Linked DNA regions of Verrucomicrobium spinosum DSM 4136 = JCM 18804. The protein of the gene in region 2 interacts with the protein of the main gene of each other region in a pairwise test. Links are inferred from orthologs where the notes say so. Each region holds a gene or a part of one and is shown on either strand. Other genes may lie near its edges. The genes, in order: mobA and VSP_RS35200.

Evidence for each region.
Region 1: the proteins of VSP_RS35200 (region 2) and mobA interact in binary tests that used the Escherichia coli proteins (3 or more experiments, as listed by UniProt). The link is inferred for Verrucomicrobium spinosum DSM 4136 = JCM 18804 from one-to-one orthologs.

Annotation. Positions count from the first base shown.
Region 1 is NZ_ABIZ01000001.1:7,994,943-8,005,461, reverse strand. Bases 3,311-6,088 are described here. They hold mobA (molybdenum cofactor guanylyltransferase), read left to right. Parts: upstream 3,311-4,284; coding sequence 4,285-4,893; downstream 4,894-6,088. Other genes in these bases: VSP_RS32225 (hypothetical protein), read right to left, coding at 6,013-6,088; VSP_RS42845 (hypothetical protein), read right to left, coding at 5,806-5,991; VSP_RS38485 (transposase), read right to left, coding at 4,971-5,738; VSP_RS32245 (MOSC domain-containing protein), read left to right, coding at 3,818-4,276; VSP_RS32250 (phospholipase D-like domain-containing protein), read left to right, coding at 3,311-3,691. In the rest of the region: lpdA (dihydrolipoyl dehydrogenase), read right to left, coding at 4-1,389; VSP_RS32260 (hypothetical protein), read right to left, coding at 1,436-2,422; VSP_RS32255 (hypothetical protein), read right to left, coding at 2,439-2,981; more of VSP_RS32250, read left to right, coding at 3,167-3,310; more of VSP_RS32225, read right to left, coding at 6,089-6,297; VSP_RS32220 (Smr/MutS family protein), read left to right, coding at 6,408-6,764; EamA family transporter RarD, read right to left, coding at 6,780-7,739; peptide-methionine (S)-S-oxide reductase MsrA, read right to left, coding at 8,109-8,735; VSP_RS32200 (globin domain-containing protein), read left to right, coding at 8,946-9,323; VSP_RS32195 (RecQ family ATP-dependent DNA helicase), read left to right, coding at 9,396-10,519. UniProt on the Escherichia coli protein: Transfers a GMP moiety from GTP to Mo-molybdopterin (Mo-MPT) cofactor (Moco or molybdenum cofactor) to form Mo-molybdopterin guanine dinucleotide (Mo-MGD) cofactor.
Region 2 is NZ_ABIZ01000001.1:3,166,946-3,177,496, forward strand. What follows is about bases 4,566-7,375. They hold VSP_RS35200 (molybdopterin molybdotransferase MoeA), read right to left. Parts: upstream 6,675-7,375; coding sequence 5,457-6,674; downstream 4,566-5,456. Other genes in these bases: VSP_RS12810 (hypothetical protein), read right to left, coding at 4,566-4,870; VSP_RS12815 (DUF6717 family protein), read right to left, coding at 4,874-5,215; VSP_RS12825 (hypothetical protein), read right to left, coding at 6,687-7,352; dnaX (DNA polymerase III subunit gamma/tau), read left to right, coding at 7,359-7,375. Also shown: VSP_RS12780 (Gfo/Idh/MocA family protein), read right to left, coding at 1-18; UDP-glucose 4-epimerase GalE, read left to right, coding at 265-1,281; VSP_RS12790 (hypothetical protein), read left to right, coding at 1,330-2,202; VSP_RS12795 (SDR family NAD(P)-dependent oxidoreductase), read left to right, coding at 2,451-3,191; VSP_RS12805 (SDR family NAD(P)-dependent oxidoreductase), read left to right, coding at 3,517-4,227; more of VSP_RS12810, read right to left, coding at 4,313-4,565; more of dnaX, read left to right, coding at 7,376-9,431; VSP_RS12835 (YbaB/EbfC family nucleoid-associated protein), read left to right, coding at 9,491-9,805; VSP_RS12840 (hypothetical protein), read left to right, coding at 9,870-10,262. UniProt on the Escherichia coli protein: Catalyzes the insertion of molybdate into adenylated molybdopterin with the concomitant release of AMP.

The DNA.
Region 1 (10,519 bases), 4.8 Mb from region 2 along the record:
TGCTTACACGTGGATGGCGTGACCAGCGGCCACTTCGGCGGCTTCCTTTACCATTTCCGACAGGGTCGGGTGGGCGTGGATGGTGGCCTCGATTTCCTCGTAGGTGGCTTCCAGTGTGATGGCCAGCCCCAGCTCAGCGATGAGCTCGGTGGCCTCGGTGCCGATGATGTGCGCTCCCAGAATCTCGCCATGGGGTTCACCCACGATGAGTTTCACAAAACCGTCGCTGGCTCCGATGGCACGGGCCTTGCCGCTGGCGGCGTAGGAGAACTTGCCGACCTTGTACTTGAGGCCTTTTTCCTTGGCCGCGCGCTCGGTGAGACCCACACTGGCCACCTGCGGATGGCAGTAGGTGCAGCCCGGGAACACGGTGACCTTCTTCGGCTTGTGGCCGGGGACGAACATGCCTTCCACCGCCTGCACCGCTTCGTAGCTGGCCACGTGGGCGAGCCATGGGGGGCCGATGATGTCTCCCGCACCGTAGATGCCGGGGATGCTGGTCTCGTACTTGTCGTTGGTCTGGATGTAGCCGCGGTCGGTAAGGCCGATCTTGAGATCGCCGCCGGGAAGCAGCGGGGACACGCCGATCGCCACGAGGCAGATGTCGGCCTCAAGGAGCTTCTCTTCCCCCTTGTCATTGGCCACGGTGATCTTCACGCCGCTGTCGCTGGCCTCGGTCTTCACCGTCTTGTGGTTGGTGAGGAGGGTCATGCCCTGCTTGACGAGGGATTTCTCCAGCGCCTGGGACACCTCGGTGTCTTCCACGGGCAGGACGTTTGGCAGCATCTCCACCACGGTCACTTTGGTGCCAAAGGCGTTGAAGAAGTAGGCAAACTCAATGCCAATCGCGCCAGCACCGATGATGACCACGCTCTTGGGCTGGGAGGGGAGGGCGAGCGCCTCCTTGGAGCCGATGACGGTGGTGCCGTTGAAGGGGAACCCGGGCATCGGGCGGGACACGCAGCCGGTGGCGATGAGGATCTTGGTGCCCTGATGGATCTCCTCCTTGCCGTCAGCCAGCTTCACGCGCACTTCGCCGGCCTTGTCCAGAAAGGCCTCGCCGCGGATGGAGTCGATCTTGTTCTTCTTGAACAGGTAGTCCACGCCCGCAGCACCCTTGTCGGAGACGGTGCGGGAGCGCTTGATGAGCTTGGTCCAGTCGTAGGAGACGTCCTTGATCGTGAAGGGGGAACCTTCCGAGTGCGTCATACGGTGGTAGAACTCCGCATCGTGCAACAGCGCCTTGGTTGGGATGCAGCCCCAGTTGTTGCAGGTGCCGCCGCCACGCTCCTTCTCCACACAAGCGACTTTTTTGCCCAGCTGGGCAGCGCGGATGGCTGCGACATAGCCCGCAGGGCCGCCGCCGATGACGATGAGGTCGTAGGTCATGATTTCCAAAAGTAGGTGTTCCGTTTCAAGGAATGCCGCTAGGCAGTTAGCGCAGTGCCCGGGGGAAAGCAAGGCGCGCGAACCAGAACGGCAGATTGATCAAAAAGATGAGTACGAGCGCCTCGTGGTTATGGAAGTCCAGCTCCATGATCCACGAGATGGATTCGTGCATGGCGATGAGAGAGACGCCGATGATGAAGGCCCAGATCCGGTCCCGCAGGGCCACGAAGGCGAAACACTCAAGGAAAAAGCCGCTGCCGAAAAGAACGGTGGCAGCCAGCGGGTGCTGGAGGAGCCACACGGCCACCGGAGGATCCATCTTCTGCGAGGGGTCCAGATCTCCGTAATAGTTGAGCCGCTGGGATTTCACGATCTCAATGCACAAGTACTTGGCGTTGAGCACCCACATGCCCTTGGAGTTCGTGATCTTCGTGACGGCGGAGATCACATAGCTGAAGGCGATGATCCCGGTGCTGTAGTACACCATGTAACACTGGAGGGGCAGCGGCAGGGCGGAGGCAACGTCCCGGGCTCCCTGGCGCTGTTTCCACCACCACCACCACGCCACCAGAGTCTGGCCAATGAGGACCAGGGTGACGAGCTGCACCCCGTGGTGGGTGAAGCCCTGGGAGTTCGAGTACGTGTAGATCATCGTGCTGGCCAGGGCCAGTACGGGGAGCACGAAACGGAGGCCGAATCCCAGGATGTAGATGGTGAGACCCACCGCGCCGAGACCGCGGAAGAACTCGAACATGCCCGGTCGATGCAGAAAGCTCAGGTCCACCAGCGTGGCAATCCCCACTGGAGCGGGTTGGGAGGCATACTTGAAGGGGTGCCAGTCCATGAAGGTATGCATGACCAGCGCCGCGAACCCGATGCGCATGAGCACCCATTCCCAGCGATGCACGGGGAAGGGGACAAATCCGCCTGCCATCCAGCGCCTCAGAGCAGCGGTGAAACGTCGCCAGAGCGAGACCTCACCTGTTGCAGCGGGCGGCAGCGAGGGAGGGGAGGGGAGGGCGGTATCCGGCATCAGATCTTTTTCTGTTTCAGCGGAGGCGGCCCACCACCTTGTGATTCTCTTTGAAGCCGTCCTCAGCGAACGATAGGGTCACCTCCATCAGCAGCACGTCCTCTGGCAGATGACGATGTGGTTTGCGGAGGAGGGACTGCTTTCGTAGGAAGACCAGGACGTCATGCCCAGCCTCGGGCTTGAAATCCGACTCCGGCCTGGGGTCTCGGTTTTCCTTCTTCGCCTGCTTGATGTCTTCCTCAATGAGCTGGCTTTTATGATAGCCGAACTTCTTGCCCACGCGGGATGGGGTCACGCCGGTGTGCCACACCACCGGCAGCGGTTGCTGATTCCGATCCGCCAGGTACTGGAAGGGCAACGGCCGGGAGGTCGGGTTGCAGTACATGGGGTAGTGGCTGAAGGGATAGTTATCCCTCACGATCTGGGCGAGCACCACAAAAACCAACAGCGGGAAGACCGGGTGTCGGCGCAGCTGCTTCCAGCGCTTCCGCCATCCTCCAGCAGCAGGCAGGGAGGAGTCAGGCACAGGTGGGGGGCTGGCAGCAGGGTCCGGAGCCATGGCAGGCATATCCCGCAGTGGGGATGCGCCGCAATTAGCCCACCCGTGGTTGATTGCAACCATCGGTCGGTGAAGGATCGGGCAAAAATGGCTCTGGGATGACCGCCGCGACAGGCGGGTGTTGGCGAGGGGGACACCCCCATGTAGATTCCCCCCCCTCCGTCCTCAGCGCCCGCACCGCCTGCATGCAGCTCGTCCTCAATGCCCAGACCTATGAAACCGTCCTCCTGCGGCTGGTGCCGGAGGCCAAACGGTATCTCTGGGTGGTGACGGCGGATCTGAAAGACCTCTTCGTGGAAGATGGCGCGGGCAAGTTCATCCCCTTTCTGGCTGTGCTCGCAGAGAAGCTGCGTCAGGGAGTGGAAGTGCGCTTGATCCACGCCAAAGAGCCGGGCCCGCGATTCCGCGAAGAGTTTGACCGTTTCCCGGAGTTCCTGCGCAGCGATCTCTTCGAGCGCATCCTCTGCCCGCGCATGCACATGAAGGCCGTGGTGGCCGATGGCCGCATCGCCTATATCGGCTCGGCCAACCTCACGGGTGCTGGCATGGGGGCCAAAGCCGAGAATCGCCGTAACTTCGAGGCCGGCTTTGTGACAGAGGACAAGGAGCAGATCGCCCAGTTGATGAGCTTTCTGGACAGCTTCTACCTGGGCGATTGGTGCACGAACTGCCAGCGCCGCGATGTCTGCCCGGAGCCGGTCGGAGGGTGAAGAGGAGGAAGTTGAGACGCCGCTAGGCAGCTGGTTGAGACACGTTGCTGGTTAAGACGCTTTGCTGGTTTAGGGGGCTACGCCTGACTCGCTTGCGAATGTCGCCTCTTCCGTCCACCTTTCCCTATGCGCGTCCTCCACCTCTACATCTCGCCCAAGCATGTCTTTGTGGGCCACCACGGGAAGCCGGCGGGGACAGAGCCCATGCTCGATGTCCCCGAAGTGGAGTGTGTTGCGGGTCAGGGTTTGCAGGGGGACAGGTATTTCGGTCACCGGGAAAACTACAAGGGCCAGATCACCTTCTTCTCCCAGGAGGTGTATGACAAGCTGTGCGAGCAGATGGGTGTGCATGACCGCGACACCTCGGTGTTCCGTCGCAACGTGATCGTCAGCGGTGTGGATCTGAATGCGCTGATCGGGAAAGAGTTTGAGCTCCAGGGCATGACTTTCAAGGGCACGGAGGAGGCCAGGCCTTGTTATTGGATGAACCAGGCCTTTGCCGAAGGCGCGGAGAAGGCGCTCATGGGGAATGGCGGACTGCGTGCCCGCATCCTCACGGACGGGGTGCTGCGTCGCGATGCCTAGTCGAGCAAATGCCACAAGCCCCCCCGACTCCTTTCGCAGCCGCCCTGCTGGCCGGCGGGCAGTCGCGTCGCATGGGTCAGGACAAGGCCCTGCTTGACTGGGGGGGGCAACCGCTTTGGCAGGTTCAACTGGGAAAAATTGCTACCTTGAACCCTGCGCGGGTGCTGCTTTCCTGCCGTGAAGAACAGGCGCTGTCGCCGGTGCCGCTGGGGGTTCAGACCGTGTACGATCCCCCGGGCAATCAAGGCCCGCTGCCTGCCATATGGCGCTGTCTGGACCAGGTTCGCCTGCCTCTGCTCGTGCTGGGGGTGGACATGCCTGGCATGACGGCAGATTTTCTTGGCGAGATCGTGCAGCGCGGACTGAGCGTGCCTGGGCGAGGGGTGGTGTACGAAGGCTCTCGCGGTTTTGAACCGCTGGCTGCGCTTTATCCGGTGGAGGGGCTGCCGCTTTTGCGCAAGGCCATGGATGCGGGAAACTATCGCCTCCAGGCGTTCGTCAGGGCCGCCGTGGAGGCCGGGTTGCTGGACGCGCTGCCCGTGCCGGCCCATGCGGCTGGTTGTTTCTCAAACCTGAATACGCCTGAGGATTTCAGGGAAAGTAGTGTAGAGCTTTAGCTCGTCAGGCGCGTTGCCCATGGTGTCCAATGCCGAGCTAAAGCTCTGGACTACATTAAGCTGCCGAAGACGATCCGCTATCCTATGTTCAAGCGATCGAAGATCATGGCCTTGCTCAAGCTCGCGTCAACCCCGACACCCAACACATACCCTTTACTCAAGCCAGCTTTCTCCGGGTTCGCCCCGATGTAGCGTCGAAAGTGGTCAAGCTGTGCTTCGCTTCGTACGATGTGATCAAAGAATTCCCGTTGCCATAGTGGTCCCATCCGTCCCAGAGATTGATTGATGGTCCTGGCGCTGCCTCCTTTCCATTTCTGCAGAATGTTCCCGAGTTGGGCGTCTCCGATGGGCTCCACCAATGCATGAAAGTGATTGGGCATGATCGCCCAACCATCCAGGTGGTAGTCGGCACCATCACGCTCGATGAACTTCTCTACCAAGAGAGAAGCTGAAAATGGATCGCTCAAGTAACAGGCCCCATGGCCAGCATCCAGGAGTTCATGAAACCGCCCTGTGAACTCCCGGTGATATTCCTGACGTACGGCATCTGGCAGCGATTCCAGCTCGCCCAGAGAGGACAAATGGTGAGATCGCAACCACGCATCCCGCTTCATTCGCCAATTCTCAGCAGCGATGGTGGGAATGGAATCCGCCAGACGAGCCGTGACGAAATAGGTGGTTCCCCACTGTCGCCAATGGGGCAATCGTTCGCGATGAACATGGACAGACTCGTGTGGATTGAGAGGCTGGAACGCCATGCCGACTGCTAACACATTGTTTGATGACGCCAAGGTGAAAAACTCTAAAGTAGTGCAGAGCTTTAGCTCGTCAGTCGCGCTAGTCACGGCTTTCAATACCGAGCTAAAGCTCTGCACTACTTTAAGCTGCCGCCGCCGCGCCTGCGCCCCCACCTCACTTCACATCCTCAAACGTGCCACTCACCTTGATCTCCTTTTGCCCACCGCCAATCGGTCCGCCCTGGCCTTTGAACTCAAACTTGCCGGAGTACACGCCATCTTTCACGGTTAGTTCCATGGTGCCCTCTGCCGCGGTGTAGCTCTCCATCTTGGCGCGGTTGTCCACATACAAGCCACTCACTACTCCGGCACCTACAGAATTTCAAAAAACGTACTTCCCAGCAGCAGGCGGAGCGTCACCCGGGAACATCACCGCCACTATGAGTTTGTTGCCCTTGTTGGTAAAATGCAGGCTGTGAACTTTGGGCACTTCCGTGGCCACATGCTTGAGGCTGGCCTTGCCATCGCCTTGCGTCCAGTTGGCAGTATTGTCGCTGGTGACGTTGATATTGTAGGCGGTGCCCGAAGCGGTCTTGTCAGCACCGTTGCCGCAAGACGTAAGCAGACCTGTGGCAAGCAGCATGGCGACAGGCAGAAGCGTTTTCATGTTCATGCTTCTGTTGGCTAAAACACCACGAGTTGTGACGAGGCGTTTTGGTGCGTCATGTCGCGCCGAAAACTGCTGGACGACGTGGCATCCTTCGGCACGAGTCTGTCATGCCCCAGGATGAATCCAACGAGCCCGAATCGGAGTCCTGGGACTTCGATCCAGAGTCCCTGGAGCCCGTGCCCATTCCCATCACAGGCGAGCTGGATCTACATACCTTCCGGCCTAACGAGATCCGTGACCTGCTGCCGGACTACTTTGAAGCGTGTCTGGAAAAAGGCATCACCACCGTCCGGGTGATCCACGGCAAGGGTACGGGTGCTTTGCGCGAAGGCGTGCATCGCCTGCTGGAGAAACTGCCCATGGTGGCCTCCTGGCAATGGCCAGCGGGCGGCCAAAGTGGTACTTGGGGGGCGACTTGGGTGTGGTTGAAGAAGGCGGATACATCCCGCGAGATGAAAGACTGACCGGGCTAAGCCGGGTCAGTGCTTGCTGCCCGACCGCTTTCCAAACGCCTCCAAGCAGAACACCGCCACGCCGGCCCAGATGCAGCCAAAGGACATCAACGCTCCCGCAGTGACGGGTTCATGGTACAACAGCGCCCCGATGAGAAACTGCCCGGTGGGGGCGATGAACTGGAGGAGACCCAAGGTGCTGAAGCGCAGTTGTCTCGCTGCGTATGCAAAGGTGAGCAATGGCAGCGCTGTGGCCACGCCCGCGCCGACGACCAGACCCACCTCCAAGGGGGTGCCCCCGCCCCAGAGAGGCTGGCCTTGAAGATGGCACCAGGCCAGCCATCCCAGGGCAAAGGGCAGCACCAGCACCGTCTCCAGCGCCAGCCCGGTCAGCGAGCCGAGCGGCGACTTCCTGCGCACCAGACCATACACACCAAAGGTGCTGGCCAGCAGCAGGGCGATCCACGGAAAGTGGCCCAGAATGACCACTTGTAGCAGCACACCCAGGGCGGCCAGGCTCACGCTCACGATCTGCAACCGCGTCAGCCGCTCGCCCAGGAACAAAAAACCGATCAGCACGTTCAGCAGGGGATTCAGGAAATAGCCCACACTGGCCTCCACAATGCGTCCGTGCTGGTTCGCCCAGATGAAGAGCGACCAGTTCGCGGTGAGCAGCAGGGCGGCCCAGCCGTGCACCCAGAGCAACCTTGGCGACTTCAGAGCGGCCACCCAAGCCCCCAGCTCCCCGCGGGAGCGCAGCAGGGGAATGAGAAACAGGATTGTGCCCCAGACGCGGTGGGCCACGATCACCGTTGAGCCGACGGACACCGTGGCCTTCCAGTACACCGGGAGCACGCCCCACAGGAAAAAGGCGGTTACCGCCGCGAGCACCGCCCTGGGCGGCTCGGAGGCATGCGCCTGAGGAGCGAGGGGTTGGGCCGGGACGGACTGGGCTTTCAAGGCCTCCGCTATGCCACAGGGCAGCATGGGGCGCAAGGTGGCCAGGATCTTGGAGGATCACAGACTCGCAGGGATTTCGGAGGGATCTGTGTGATCCCGATCCTTCAGAGTTGGGGAGCGCACGCATCCTGCGTGCCGTTTCCGGCATCTAGCCGGGAGCTTCTGTTGGGCGGCAGATTCGCTGGTGGTGTCAATCGCCGCTACACCTCAGTCTTCCGCGTGCCTGGGAACCCCCGCCTCCTTTACTTCCGCTTGGGAGGGGCGGGGTGAGCTTGTACCCGCCGCCTGCCCGCAACGCGTGCCGATTGCCAATCTGCGCTACTAGAAGAAAGCAAAAACGGGAGCGGATCTACTCCGCTCCCGTCATGACTTCTCAAGTATCCGCTTTGTAGGACCTTACTTCGCCAGCTTCTTCAGCTTGGCTTTGAACTTGTCCACCTTGGGCAGCACCACGTTGCACACGTACCCTTGGGTGGGGTTGTTGTTGGCAAAATTTTGATGGTAGTCTTCGGCGGGGTAGAACTTGGCCTCCTTGGTGATCTCGGTCACGATGGGGGAGGAGAACTCTTTGGCGTGTTCCGCCTTGGAGACCTCGGCGATCTTCTTCTGTTCCTCGCTGGTGTAGTAGATGGCGGAGCGGTACTGAGTGCCCACATCTGCGCCCTGGCGGTTCAGCGTGGTGGGGTCGTGGGCGTACCAGAAGAGGTCCACCAGATCCTTGTAGGACACCACGGTGGGATCAAAGGTCACCTTGATCACTTCAGCATGGCCGGTCTCGCCGGTGCACACCTGCTTGTAGGTCGGGTTTTCCACGTGGCCGCCAGTGTAGCCGCTCACCACCTTGGTCACGCCTTTCACGATGAGGTAGCAGCCTTCCGTGCACCAGAAGCAGCCACCGCCAAAGATGGCCTCTTCCGTTTTGGCGGCCGCCGGGGTGGCCTTGGTTTCAGCGGCGGGTTCGGCAGCAGAGGAGGCAGAGAGTCCAACGGCACTCATAAGGGCAAAGAGGAGGGGAAATTTCATGGGTCAACGACGATGAGACTGTTCAATGAATACGAGGCGCGTGTCGCCCGTTTGTTCCCAAAATTTGGGGAAAACCAACACACGCGCTGGCGGACCCCGGCCAAAGTGGGCGGAATCTGCTTTTTTCAAACGATCGAGCCAGACAAACTTGTGGACAATTCCACTCTTCGCATCGATCTGTTCTTTTGAACACAGGAAGAAAAAACCTCGATGGTGGACACATTCTATACCCGGCTTGGTGAAGAGGCGCTCACGCGGCTCGTGGCGGCCTTTTATCGCCGTGTGAAGGCGGATGACCTGCTGGGGCCCATGTACCCGCCCGAGGATTGGGAAGGTGCCGAACGCCGTCTGCGGGACTTCCTGATCTTTCGCTTCGGCGGGCCGGACCAGTACATCCAGGAGCGGGGGCATCCCCGTCTGCGCATGCGTCATGCCCCATTCAAGATCGGGGTGGCAGAGCGCGATCGCTGGCTGGACCTCATGGGGGCGGCCATGAAGGAGGTGGGCATTCCGGAAGATCTCGCCCCTACTTTGGGGGGCTTTTTCGCCCAGGTTGCCGACTTCATGCGCAATCACGAGGAGGGCTGAGAGGCAGGCCCCAAGCTTCATAGTTCAAATCTCAAACCTCAAACTCCAGGCTTAGAGCCGCCTCTTTTCATCATGGGCAGTGAGCTGCGCACCGCGCTGAAACAGTATTTTGGCCATGACGCGTTCCGTGAGGGACAGGAGCAGGTCATTGAGGCCCTTCTTGCGGGGCGATCGTCCCTCGCCGTGTTTCCCACGGGAGGCGGCAAATCCCTGTGCTATCAGCTGCCCGCCCTCCTCATGGACGGCCTCACCCTGGTCATCTCGCCACTCATTGCGCTGATGAAGGACCAAGTGGAAGCACTGCGGGCGAAGAACATCCCTGCCGCCCGGCTGGACTCCACCCTGAGCGGCGATGAGGTCGGCCAAGTGTTGGGCGACATGCGTTCCGGCCGGTTGAAGCTCCTCTACATCGCTCCGGAACGACTCATGAGCGAGTCCTTCATGGAACGCCTGAGCCGCGTGAAGATCTCTCTCCTGGCCATCGATGAATCCCACTGCATCTCTGAGTGGGGGCACAACTTCCGCCCCGAGTACCTGCGTCTGGCGGAGGTTGCAAGGAAACTACAGCTTCACCCCGTGCTGGCGCTTACCGCTACAGCCACGCCCGGCGTTGCGGAAGACATCCGGCGCACCTTCCGCATCGCGCCGGAGGACCACATTCAGACGACGTTCCTGCGGCGGAACCTCGCCATCCAGATCACGCCGGCGCCGGTGAAGCAGCGCCTGGCCCTCCTCACTCAAAAACTCCAGGAGGAGCGGCACTTTCCCGCCATTGTGTACGTCACCCTGCAGCAGACGGCGGAAGAGGTGGCCACCTATCTGGGCAAAGCCGGGGTCCATGCCCGGGCCTATCATGCTGGCCTCCCGGATGACCATCGCAACGAAGTGCAGGACGCCTTCATGTCCGGCGGTGTGGACGTCATTGTGGCCACCATCGCCTTCGGCATGGGGATCGACAAGGCGGACATCCGCAGCGTTTACCACTACAATCTGCCCAAGAGCCTGGAGAACTACCAGCAGGAGATCGGACGTGCCGGCCGCGATGGCCAGGGCTCGCACTGCGAGATGCTCGCCTGTGCCGATGACCTCGTGGTCTTGCAGAACTTTGTGTACGGGGACACTCCCACTCCCGCCGCGCTTCGTCAGGTGGTGGATCACCTCCTGCGTCAGGGGCATGAGTTTGACATCAGCCGCTA
Region 2 (10,551 bases):
GAGTCTAACAGTATCCATGGGCGGCGAGGGTAGAGGGAAAGGGCGGGGGGTCAAGGAGAGTTGCTCTTTCGTGGGGTGCAGCGAACATATTCCCCGGCTGCGAGGGCCCATAATTGGCTGAAAGTGCAACAAAATGAGACATTTGTGCCTCATATTGAGATTTTTAGACTCCCGGGTAGTTTTGGCAACAAGGGTTGGCTCCACCTGCAATCCCGTTGCAGGTGACCGTTGCATTTGCGTGGGGGGCGTGCTGAGTTGGGCTCAATGCAAAAAACAGGTACTCTCCTCATTACCGGTGGCGCGGGCTATATTGGCTCTCATACCGTCAAGCATCTGTTGAAACAGGGTGAAAAGGTCGTGGTGGTGGACAACATGGTCTTCGGCCACCGCGAGGCCCTTGACCTGGAGCGCGTGACGCTGGTGGAGGGGGATCTGGGGGATGCTGAGTTGATGGACCGGGTCTTTGCCGAGCACCAACCCGAAGCGGTATTGCACTTTGCCGCCTATGCTTTCGTCGGAGAGTCGGTGGAGCAACCCCTGAAGTACTACCAGAACAACTTGACGGCTCCGCTGGCCTTGCTGGAGGCCATGAAAAAGCATGGTACCCGACGGTTCATTTTCTCCTCCACCTGCGCGACCTACGGGAATCCCCAGTACATGCCCATGGACGAGAATCACCCTCAGGTGCCGGTGAATCCCTACGGGGCAAGCAAACTGATGTTGGAGCGCGTTCTGCTGGATTGCGGCGTGGCCTGGGGACTGCAGAGTGTATTCCTCCGCTACTTCAATGCCAGTGGCGGCGACCTGGAAGGAGAGATCGGGGAGGATCACACCCCGGAGACGCACCTCATCCCGCGCATCCTCATGGCTGCCAAAGGGGAGATCGAGCACATCACCGTCTTTGGGACGGACTACGCGACGCCGGACGGCACCTGCATTCGCGACTACATTCATGTGAACGATCTGGCACGCGCCCACGCCCTGGCATTGAACCACCTGCGAAACGGCGGGGAAACCACCGCAGTGAACTTGGGCACGGGGCGCGGGTTCAGCGTCCGGGAGATTTTGGCAACGGCAGAAGCGGTGACGGGGTGTTCGATCCCAGTGTCGTACGGCCCCCGCCGTGCAGGAGATCCGCCGGAACTCGTGGCCAATCCTGCCAAAGCACTCGAGGTGCTGGGCTGGGAGGCGGAGTACAAGGATCCTCGCCAACACATTGAATCCGCGTGGAAATGGATCGCAGGACCCCGTGGTGGACGTTATAGGAGCAGAGGGCAATAATAGATTTTAGATCGCAACAAAGAGAGTGTGCCCGGTATGCCGTCTCCCATGAGCGCCGTCAGCAAGAGCCAGCGCAAACGCCGCAAACTGCTCAAAGAGCAGAGTGAGGCCAAGCAGCGCATCAAGGAACTGCAAGACGCGGCTGGGATGACCCGGGGCAAATCGGCGATCATCAGTGTGGAGCAGGACGCTGGAGAGGAACTGCCCGCCTGGCGGAAACGGAAGGCGGTCATGGGGGTGCTGCTGTTGCCGGTGTGCCTGCTTGCCTCTGTGATCTTCATGGAGTTGCTCTTTAACGCCGCGGTGGACAAGGCTTTCTGGAAGTCTGAGGGCTTCTGGTTCTTTGGGTTCGGGTGTGTCTTCTGGTTGAGCCTTGGCTGGGTGAACCTGCAGCCGGCCGTGGCTTACGTGTTTGCCCACGAGATGACCCACGTCATCACCGCGCGCCTGAGCGGGGGGGAGGTGCATGGCATGCACGTGGAGGAGTCTGGCGGGTACGTGGAAACAGACGCGTCCAATACGCTGGTCACACTTTCACCGTACATGGTGCCTTTTTACACGGTGGTGGTATTTGCGCTCTACGGCTTCTTCTGCCTCTTTGTGGACATGCACCGGCCGGTGACGATCCCGCTCATTGTCTGGTCCATGGAGTTTAAGTGGATCTGGATCTTCTACTGGCTGGTCGGTTTGACTTGGTGTTTTCACATCACCTTTACCCTTCAGGTGCTGCGGACTGAGCAGAGTGACCTGCAGCTCAACGGGGAGTTCTTCTCCATGATGCTGATTTTCCTGGCCAATATTGCGCTGCTTGGGGCGCTGTTCATCAGTGCCTCACCCACCTTGGGGTGGCAGGATGTCTGGGAGGATGCACGGAATATTGTGATCACCCTTTGGGCGTGGATGAAGGGTGGGGCGACGTAAGCGAGGCTGGCGCGAATGGGACATCAGCCGACCGATACGACGCCTTCGGAGTAAACACTCAGTCCTCGCATACGTGGGCTTGATGGTATCTCCCAAAAAAGCAGATTTTCCAGAGCGCGGCCATTCGTCCGGGTCCTGGGGCCGTTCAGCCGGGTGGGTTGCCGTTCCACCCATTCTTGCGGTGACGGCCCTGGCCTGGGGTAGTCTTCGGGGCAAACAACCCCCGAAAAAAGACCCCGCAAACCTCCATGAAAAATATAGCCCTGGTAACCGGTGCCGGGTCCGAGCTTGGACGCGAAGTCGTTGGTGAACTGTTGAACCAGGGCTGGGGCGTCGTCGCTGCCTGCAAAGATGGCGACGGCGTCCCGATGGGGCGTGAGGGGATGCTGGCTGTGACGCTGGACATTTCCCGCCATGCCACGGTGGTGGAGGCGGTGGCGAAGGGCTTGTCAGCATTCGGTCGGATCGACTGTCTCATCAACATCCCGGAGATCGATGAGGATCTGCTGGAGCGCGGCGATTTTACGCGGGGCATTCAGGCCGTGTTTCAGACGGGTATTGCCTCTGGGCTCAACGCCACCCTGGCGCTGGTACCGTTGTTCCGTCATCAGGGGTTTGGCGCTGTGGTTCAGGTGATCATTCAGCAACACGGCCCTCCTGGGCCTTTGAGTTCCGCCTGGGAAGTCGTCCGTTGTGTGGGGGAACGCATGGCGGATCTCGTCAAGTCTGCACCTCGCGGGCTGAACGTCGCGGTGGGGTTGGCAGAACTGGACTGGAATGAATCCTGGGGCCGGCGTGTTGCGCAGCCTTTCAATTTCTCCCAACAACCAACACCCCATCCCCGGCGGGAGGCGGTCGGCAATATTGTCACGGAAGCCTGCCGCGCCCTCACGGAGGCTCGTGCCGCCTTTCGCCGGGGATCTGCCTTGACTCCTGCCCAGTATCGATGGCTGGAGAGCTGGAAGAATGCGGCGCAGAGCGCGGTGTAGTCGCGCTGATCGGTCAATGCGCCTGAAAGGCGGTTTTGCTTCGGGAGGCCTGCAGGGGCGTCTGCATGATCCACATGGTTTCAAATAACCCCCAAAAAAACATGCATCATCTGAAAGCCATCAGACTCTGTCTGCTGCTCGCTGGCGTCGCGCTTGTGCTGCCATCCTGCGTGATTCCCTCTGACCCTCATCACGATCACGATCATGATCGGGATCGTAGTCCGTGGCGCTATTGATTGCGTGACCAGGATTCGTCCAGCACAAAGCCGCTTGAGCATCAGTCGGCAGTGCTGGATGTTTCCCCAACCCCCAATTGACTTGCCTCATGAACTCAGTCTCCCCGCGCACGGCGGTGATTGCAGGTGCCTCTTCTGGCATTGGCCTCGCATTGGCACGCTTGTTGGCATCTCGCGGCTACCGACTGGTTCTGCTGGCCCGTCGGCGCGAATTGCTGGAGCAGATTGCAGAGGAGTTGCCAGTTGAGGTGGTCCTCAAAGTGATGGATGTGGGCGATGCAAACGCGCCGGAAGCTTTCTCCGAACTGCTCGATCAGCAGCAAGCCGTGGACCAGATCTACTTGAGCGCGGGCACCGGGCATCTCAATCCCGGTCTGGACTGGGCGCTGGAGGATGAGACATTCCGGGTGAATGCGCTGGGCTTTGCGGGCATGGCGGCAGCGGCCTATCGCTACTTCGAGCGGCAGGGGCATGGACACCTCGTTGGGATCACTTCCATCGCTGCCCTGTTGGGGTCACCTGAAGCACCGGCGTACAACGCTTCCAAGGCCTGTGCCTCGCGCTACCTGGATGGACTGCGCATGCGGGCCAAAGCTGCGAAACTGCCGGTGTATGTCACAGACATTCTCCCCGGTTTCGTGGATACAGCGATGATGAAGGCGGAGAAGCCCTTCTGGGTGGCCAGTCCGGAAAAGGCCGCCGTGCAGATTGTCTCGGCGGTGGATAGGAAGAAGGGGAGGGAGTACGTATCACGCCGGTGGGGCGTGATTGCCCTGATTCTACGACTGCTGATGAAGTAGCTTGGAGACAATGTAGGCAGTGACCATGCCGCCAGCTCCACAACGGAGGCCGGGAAGCAGGGAGATAACTCCCAGCCGCTGAATGCTATTCATTCAGAGTGGAAAGGCTGGCTTCGTTTTCAGCGATTGCTTTAGTCAATGACTTCCTGAGGGATTCTCCATCTTGATTCACGATATCGGACACGACCCAATCTTGATCCGACCGATCCAAAACCAGGATGATGGTCCATCGATAAGCAGGCTTTGAGACAAGGTACTCCAAGTGAACAGGGACCTTGACGGTTCCACTTTTCAGGATTGGGAAGCCCACCGCGAAGGTGTCGAAGCTTTCTGCAATCGAGGCAAAGAGGTCGCCTTCCTTGCTCCAGGCGCTCTTCAGCACCCTAGGATGGGGATCGTTCTTGTATTTGCGTTTGATGCCCGCCTGTTCACGAGCCTTCTGTGATTCTGCCTTCTTGAAAATCTGGATGAGTTCCTCACCCAGAAGAGGAGAGAGCAGGTTGATTTCCCTGGCATCGGGGACGCCGCGAATTTCCCATTTGTAGAGAGAATGGAAAAAGCGCTTGGTGAATTGCGATGGGGATTCCGCTCTCGTTGAGGTCAGGCAGAAGAGAAAAGCCGTCAGGATAGAGATCTTCCTCATGGCCTAACGGGCGGAGACCTTCACGAAAAGTTCCTGAGGAGCAGACTCGAAGTATTTGAACAAGGCGGGGCAGAGCCAACCGTCCATATTCCGCTCCGGCCAGGAGTACCAGTTGCCGCCATACTCAGGTCGGTTCCAGGTGAAACGGGCATGGAAACCAGGGAACGGATCGGGTGAGAAGATCAACTGGAAGCCTTCGGCGGCATTCGGGAGGTTCTCTGTGAGCGCATCAATGATGGTATCCGCGCCGCTGACAAACGGTTCTTGAGTCAGGCCGACGCGCGGGTCATCAAAGACCCAGATGCCCTCGTACTTGTACGGGGCGATGATGAAGAGGGAGTTCATGGGGATTTTTGCTACTATACATGCACCCAATGCAGAGCGGCCACTGGATTCTTGTGCAACCGCTGACGAGAGCAGGCCGACACTGATCAGCGTGCGGCGTAAGTATCACTCCTCGGCAGTGTGGGGAACGAGCGGAGTTCTGGGATAGACGGAGAGCAGTCGGTGACAAAGGTGTGCCGCCGCATCTTTGATCAAGAATGAGATCATGGTGTCACCACAGCCTGGCGTGGTCTGATCCCAATCAAGAAACGAGTAGCACCTGCCCGATGGAATCTCCTTCGTTCAATACTTCGTCCGCCTCCATTCGCAGCAGTGCATTCGCACGGCTGAGGCCGAAGAGGGCGTGAGACTGCTGGATGCCCAGGGGAGTGAATACACCATTTTCATAGAACCCGCGCACATAGTGGGGGCGGTCACCGCCGTTGGAAAGGGGGGTGGAGAGGGTGGCGCTGACGATGGGGAGACTGAGGTGCTTGCCCGCGGCCCCCATGGCCTTGAGCAGGGCCGGTCGCACAAAGAGCAGAAAGGTCACGAATGACGACACCGGGTTGCCCGGAAGTCCGAAGATGTGGCAGAGGCCGCCGTCAGGGCGTTTCGCCTGGACATAGAGGAGAGGTTTCCCCGGTTTCACCTTTACTCGCCAGAACTCCGCAGGGTGACCCAGTGCCTGGAGGGCGGGCTTGATGCAATCGTGATCGCCAACGGAGACCCCACCGGAAAGGATCAGGAAATCATGGTTGGCGATCAATTTGTCCAGTGCGGTGGTGGTGGCGGCCAGGTTATCGGGCAAGTGCTGGCTGTGAACCTCCGTTGAGCTGACTTGCCGCACCAGACTCTCCAACATGAGTCCGTTGGAATTATAGAGCTGCCCGGGTTGGAGTGGGAGCCCTGGGGGTACGAGCTCGTCTCCGGTCGTCACCACTGCCACCTTGGCGGGTGGATGGACCCAAATCTCGCGCAAGCCTTGAGAAGCCAGAACCCCCAGCACCATGGGGGTCAGGGCTGTGCCCGCCTCAAGGAGTTTCTGCCCCATGCAGAGGTCGCTGCCTGCACCGCGGATGTTTTCATCCAATTCAACGGGCTCCCGGCAGACGATGCGGGGGCCTGAGGGAGAAGTCTTGAGGTCCACGTCCTCCTGCATGATGACGGCATCCGCCCCTGCGGGCACAGGTGCGCCAGTAAAAATGCGGATGGCTGCTCCGAAGGGAAGGGTGAGATTGAGCGAAGGCCCGGCAGGTTGCTCGCCGACGACAGTCAGTGGAGTGTCTGACCGAGTGTCGGCCGCATGCACCGCGTATCCATCCATTGAGGAGTTGTCGAAGCCAGGCAGCGGTACACTGGCATGCACCGCCCTTCCTGCAAAACAGCCGAGCAGGGATGAAGTGAGGGGTTGAGCGATGGGCGGGAGAGGCGTGACGCCTGCCAGCACCCTCTCCAAGGCGGCCTGTTCAGTGAGCATGGGAGCGGTGGCTCAGTTGATGGGTGGGGGAAGCGCATCCGTGGGTCCCTCGGCGGCACCGCCTTTGACATCGGCTGGCACCTTGATGGAAGGGGCCTTCTGGACAGGCTGAACTGGCTGGACCGGGATTTGGGGGGCGGCAGGCGCAGGGGTGGGAATCCCTGGCTGACCTGACGGATCGCGGGTGAAAGCGGGTGGCTGCATTGAGCCATGGGGGGCTTGCCCTGGCATGACTCCAGGGATCATGGCCTCCGGGCCTGCCGGAGTGCCGGATGCGGTGCTGGGCGCTCCGACGGCGGGCGGTTGGCCAGCCGCGGGCAGGATCACGACATCTCCACGCTTTGGGAAGCCGTCCACAATATCCGCAGAGATGAAGTTCTGCTTGGACTCGGGAGTAACGATGAGTGAAGCCTTGTTGCCCGTCTGTGGCTGGGTGATCAGCTTGGTGCCGGGAGGGAGCGTCATTCGCGATTCCGTCCGGACCAGGACAAACTGCTGTTCCGGGTTGACGACTTCCACCAGGCCGATGGCCGCGTCCTGTTTGGGGGGCTCTTCCTTGGCCTTTTCCGCAGGTTTTTCCTCCTTGGGTTTGTGCATCAACTTGCTCATCGTGCTACAGCTGGTGCATGCCAGAGTGGCCAGGCCAAGGGTGAGCAGGATGGATTTCTGAAGAAGCATGGCGGGATGCTAGACGGTCATCTTCGTTTGGAAATTAAAAATGCCGAAATGCGGGGTGGAAAGGACGGGGCTCCCCGCTACGATTGGCGGGTGAGTTATCAGGTTTTCGCCCGCAAATACCGGCCGCGCACGTTTGAAGACGTGCTGGGGCAGGACCACGTCGTGCGCACGTTGCGCAATGCCATCGCTCAGAACCGTTTGGCGCATGCCTACCTCTTCGTGGGGCCCCGTGGGACGGGCAAGACCAGCACCGCCCGTATCTTTGCCAAGGCTCTGAACTGTCCGAACGGACCTCGGGTGGATTTCGACCCCGATGACGAGGTCTGCGTGGAGATTGAAAAGGGGATCAGCCTCGACGTGCGCGAGATTGACGGTGCCAGCAACAACGGTGTGGAGCAGGTGCGTGAGCTGCGTGAGGAGGTGAAATTTGCCCCCACCCGCTGCCGGTACAAGATCTACTACATCGATGAGGTGCACATGCTGAGCACGGCGGCCTTCAACGCGCTGTTGAAGACTTTGGAAGAGCCGCCAGAGCACGTGAAGTTCATCTTCGCCACCACTGAGGCGCATAAGGTCCTGCCGACGATCATCAGCCGCTGTCAGCGGTTTGATCTGCGCCGCATTCCTGCCGGTCTCATTGCCAAGCATCTCCTGCACATCGCCACCCTGGAAAAGGTGGCCTTGAGCGAAAAGGCTGCCTATGCGATTGCCAAGGGGGCAGAAGGCGGGATGCGTGACGCGCAGTCCATGCTGGACCAGTTGGTGGCCTTCTGCGGGGAGCGGATTGAAGAACAGGATGTGCTCGACATTTTTGGGTTCACCCGGGGTGAAACGGTGGCCAATCTGGCAGCACGCGTTCTGGACCGCGATACGGTTGGGGCACTGAAGGAGCTCCACTCCCAGGCCGACACCGGCAAAGACCTTGGGCGCCTGTTGACCGACCTCATCCAGCATTTTCGCACTCTTCTGGTTCATCAGGTGGATCCGGCAGCGGCGGAGGAGGATCTCTCGCCAGAGGTGGCGGACATGGTCAGGCAACAGTCCGCCATGGTGCAGGCTGAATCCCTGCTCCGGGTGATGGACGGCCTTGCTGAGGTGGATGCCCGCATGCGCTGGGCCAGCAACAAGCTGCTGCATCTTGAAATTGGCGTCATCCAGGCTGTGCAGACCCTTGGAGAAGTGACCTTGAGCGAGGTGATTGAGGCCTTGGGTGGCGCACCCAGTCCGGATTTGATTGCCAGGCGAGCTGCTCCTCCCGTGCCATCCCGTGCCGTGGTGGAGGCTCCAGCCGCGGAGCGCCCTCGGCCAGCGCCTGTGGCGGTGGCGGCTCCGACGCCTGCACCAGTTTCTTTATCCACGCCGAAGCCTGCTGCCGCACCGGTAGTTGAGCCAGCGCCGCTCCCGGCACTCTTCCGTGAGGAGCCACCACCTCAGGCTCCCGTGCCGCCGTTGTTCCGCGATGAGCCCCCTCAGACGGACCGCCCCGCACCCGTTGCTGTTGCCCCGACTCCGCCGCCAGTGGCAGTTCCAGCTGAGGTTCCTCCCGCGGTGGAACCTGCCGCGCCCACTCCCGCCCCGGCACCCGTGGCCGAGGCACCGACATCTCCTCCCGCTGCTGCGGGGGGGACTCCAGAAGAACAGTGGCGTCAAATCAAGGATCGATTCCGGATCAAGAGCCCGCTCAAGGCGGACTATCTGGATGTGGCGGCGTTTCAGTCTTGTGAAGGCAAGACGCTGCGCATAGGCATGCCCACTTCTGAGGCCGGACATCGGGATGCTCTGCTCTACGCTCCCGTCCGCAAGGCACTGGAGGAGATCATGTCAGACGTGATCGGGCGCCCCATGATGCTGGAGATCAACCTCGATCCCAGCATGGAGCCCCCGCCCATGGCGGAGCCGATGTTCACCTTCTCCGATCCGGAGCCCGCCCCTGCAAAAGCACCGGCCGCTCCGAAACCAGAACCCAAGGCGGAAGCCAAATCCGAGGCAGCCAAACCGGCCATTAATGAAGATTTCTACAATGACCCCCTGATTCAGGAGGCCCTGGTCAAGTTCAAGGCCACCCTGGTGAAGCCCTGAGGTTTACAAGGGCTCCCGTTGATTTCCTTACCAACCAACCACGCACCCACCTTTCTCGCATGAACATTCAGAAGATGATGAAGCAAATGCAGCAGATGCAGTCCAAAATGGCTCAGACCCAGGACGATCTTGCTGGTAAGACCATGGAAGTGAGCTCCGGCGGCGGCCGCGTGACGGTCACCGTCACAGGGGCCCAGGAAATCACTGCCATCAAGATCAACAAAGAGATCGTGGATCCCGAAGACGTGGACATGCTGGAAACCCTGGTGCTGACCGCTGTGCAGCAAGCCCTCGCCAAGAGCAAGGAAATGGCCGCTGGCGAAATGGGCAAGCTGACCCAGGGGATGGGACTGCCTCCCGGCATGGGATTCTAAACGCGATGCTGTAAAATTCGCACTCTCCCAGGTGTTGCTTCGCTGAAGGCACCTGGGGAGTGAGGTGAACTCCCAGTGGATTGAACCCCGCGAGGGCGGCGAAAAGGTGACGCACTCGCTTGTGGGTCAGCGGGACACGCCCGCAGACAGTGCGGGGCAGGAGATGGAGGGCGATGAGGCGGATGACGAAGACCGGCTTGATGATGAGGAGCTGGAGGCACCAGAAGCGCAGGGGCGAGACGAGGTGGGACGTTTGGTGCGTGAGCGGGGCTGGGAACCCCTGCCTCCTGTACCTGAAAACAAGCTACCCGTGACTTGGCCGCAGAGTAAAGGAGGCGGGGTCTCTGGCCCCGCGGTCTGTGGGGTGTGCGGAGCGGGGAGGGCATCAAGGGATGTTTGTGGCGTGAGCGGGGCTGGGCCCCCCCGCCTCCTGTACCTGAAAACAAGCTACTCGTGACTTGGCCGCAGAGTAAAGGAGGCGGGGTCTCTGGCCCCGCGGTCTGTGGGGTGTGCGGAGCGGGGAGGGCATCAAGGGATGTTTGTGGCGTGAGCGGGGCTGGGAACCCCCGCCTCCTGTACCTGAAAATAAGCTACCCGTGACTTGGCCGCAGAGTAAAGGAGGCTGGGTCTCCGGCCCCGCGGTCTGTGGGGTGTGCGGAGCGGGGAGGGCATCAAGGGACGTTTGTGGCGTGAGCGGGGCTGGGAACCCCCGCCTCCTGTACCTGAAAACAAGCTACTCGTGACTT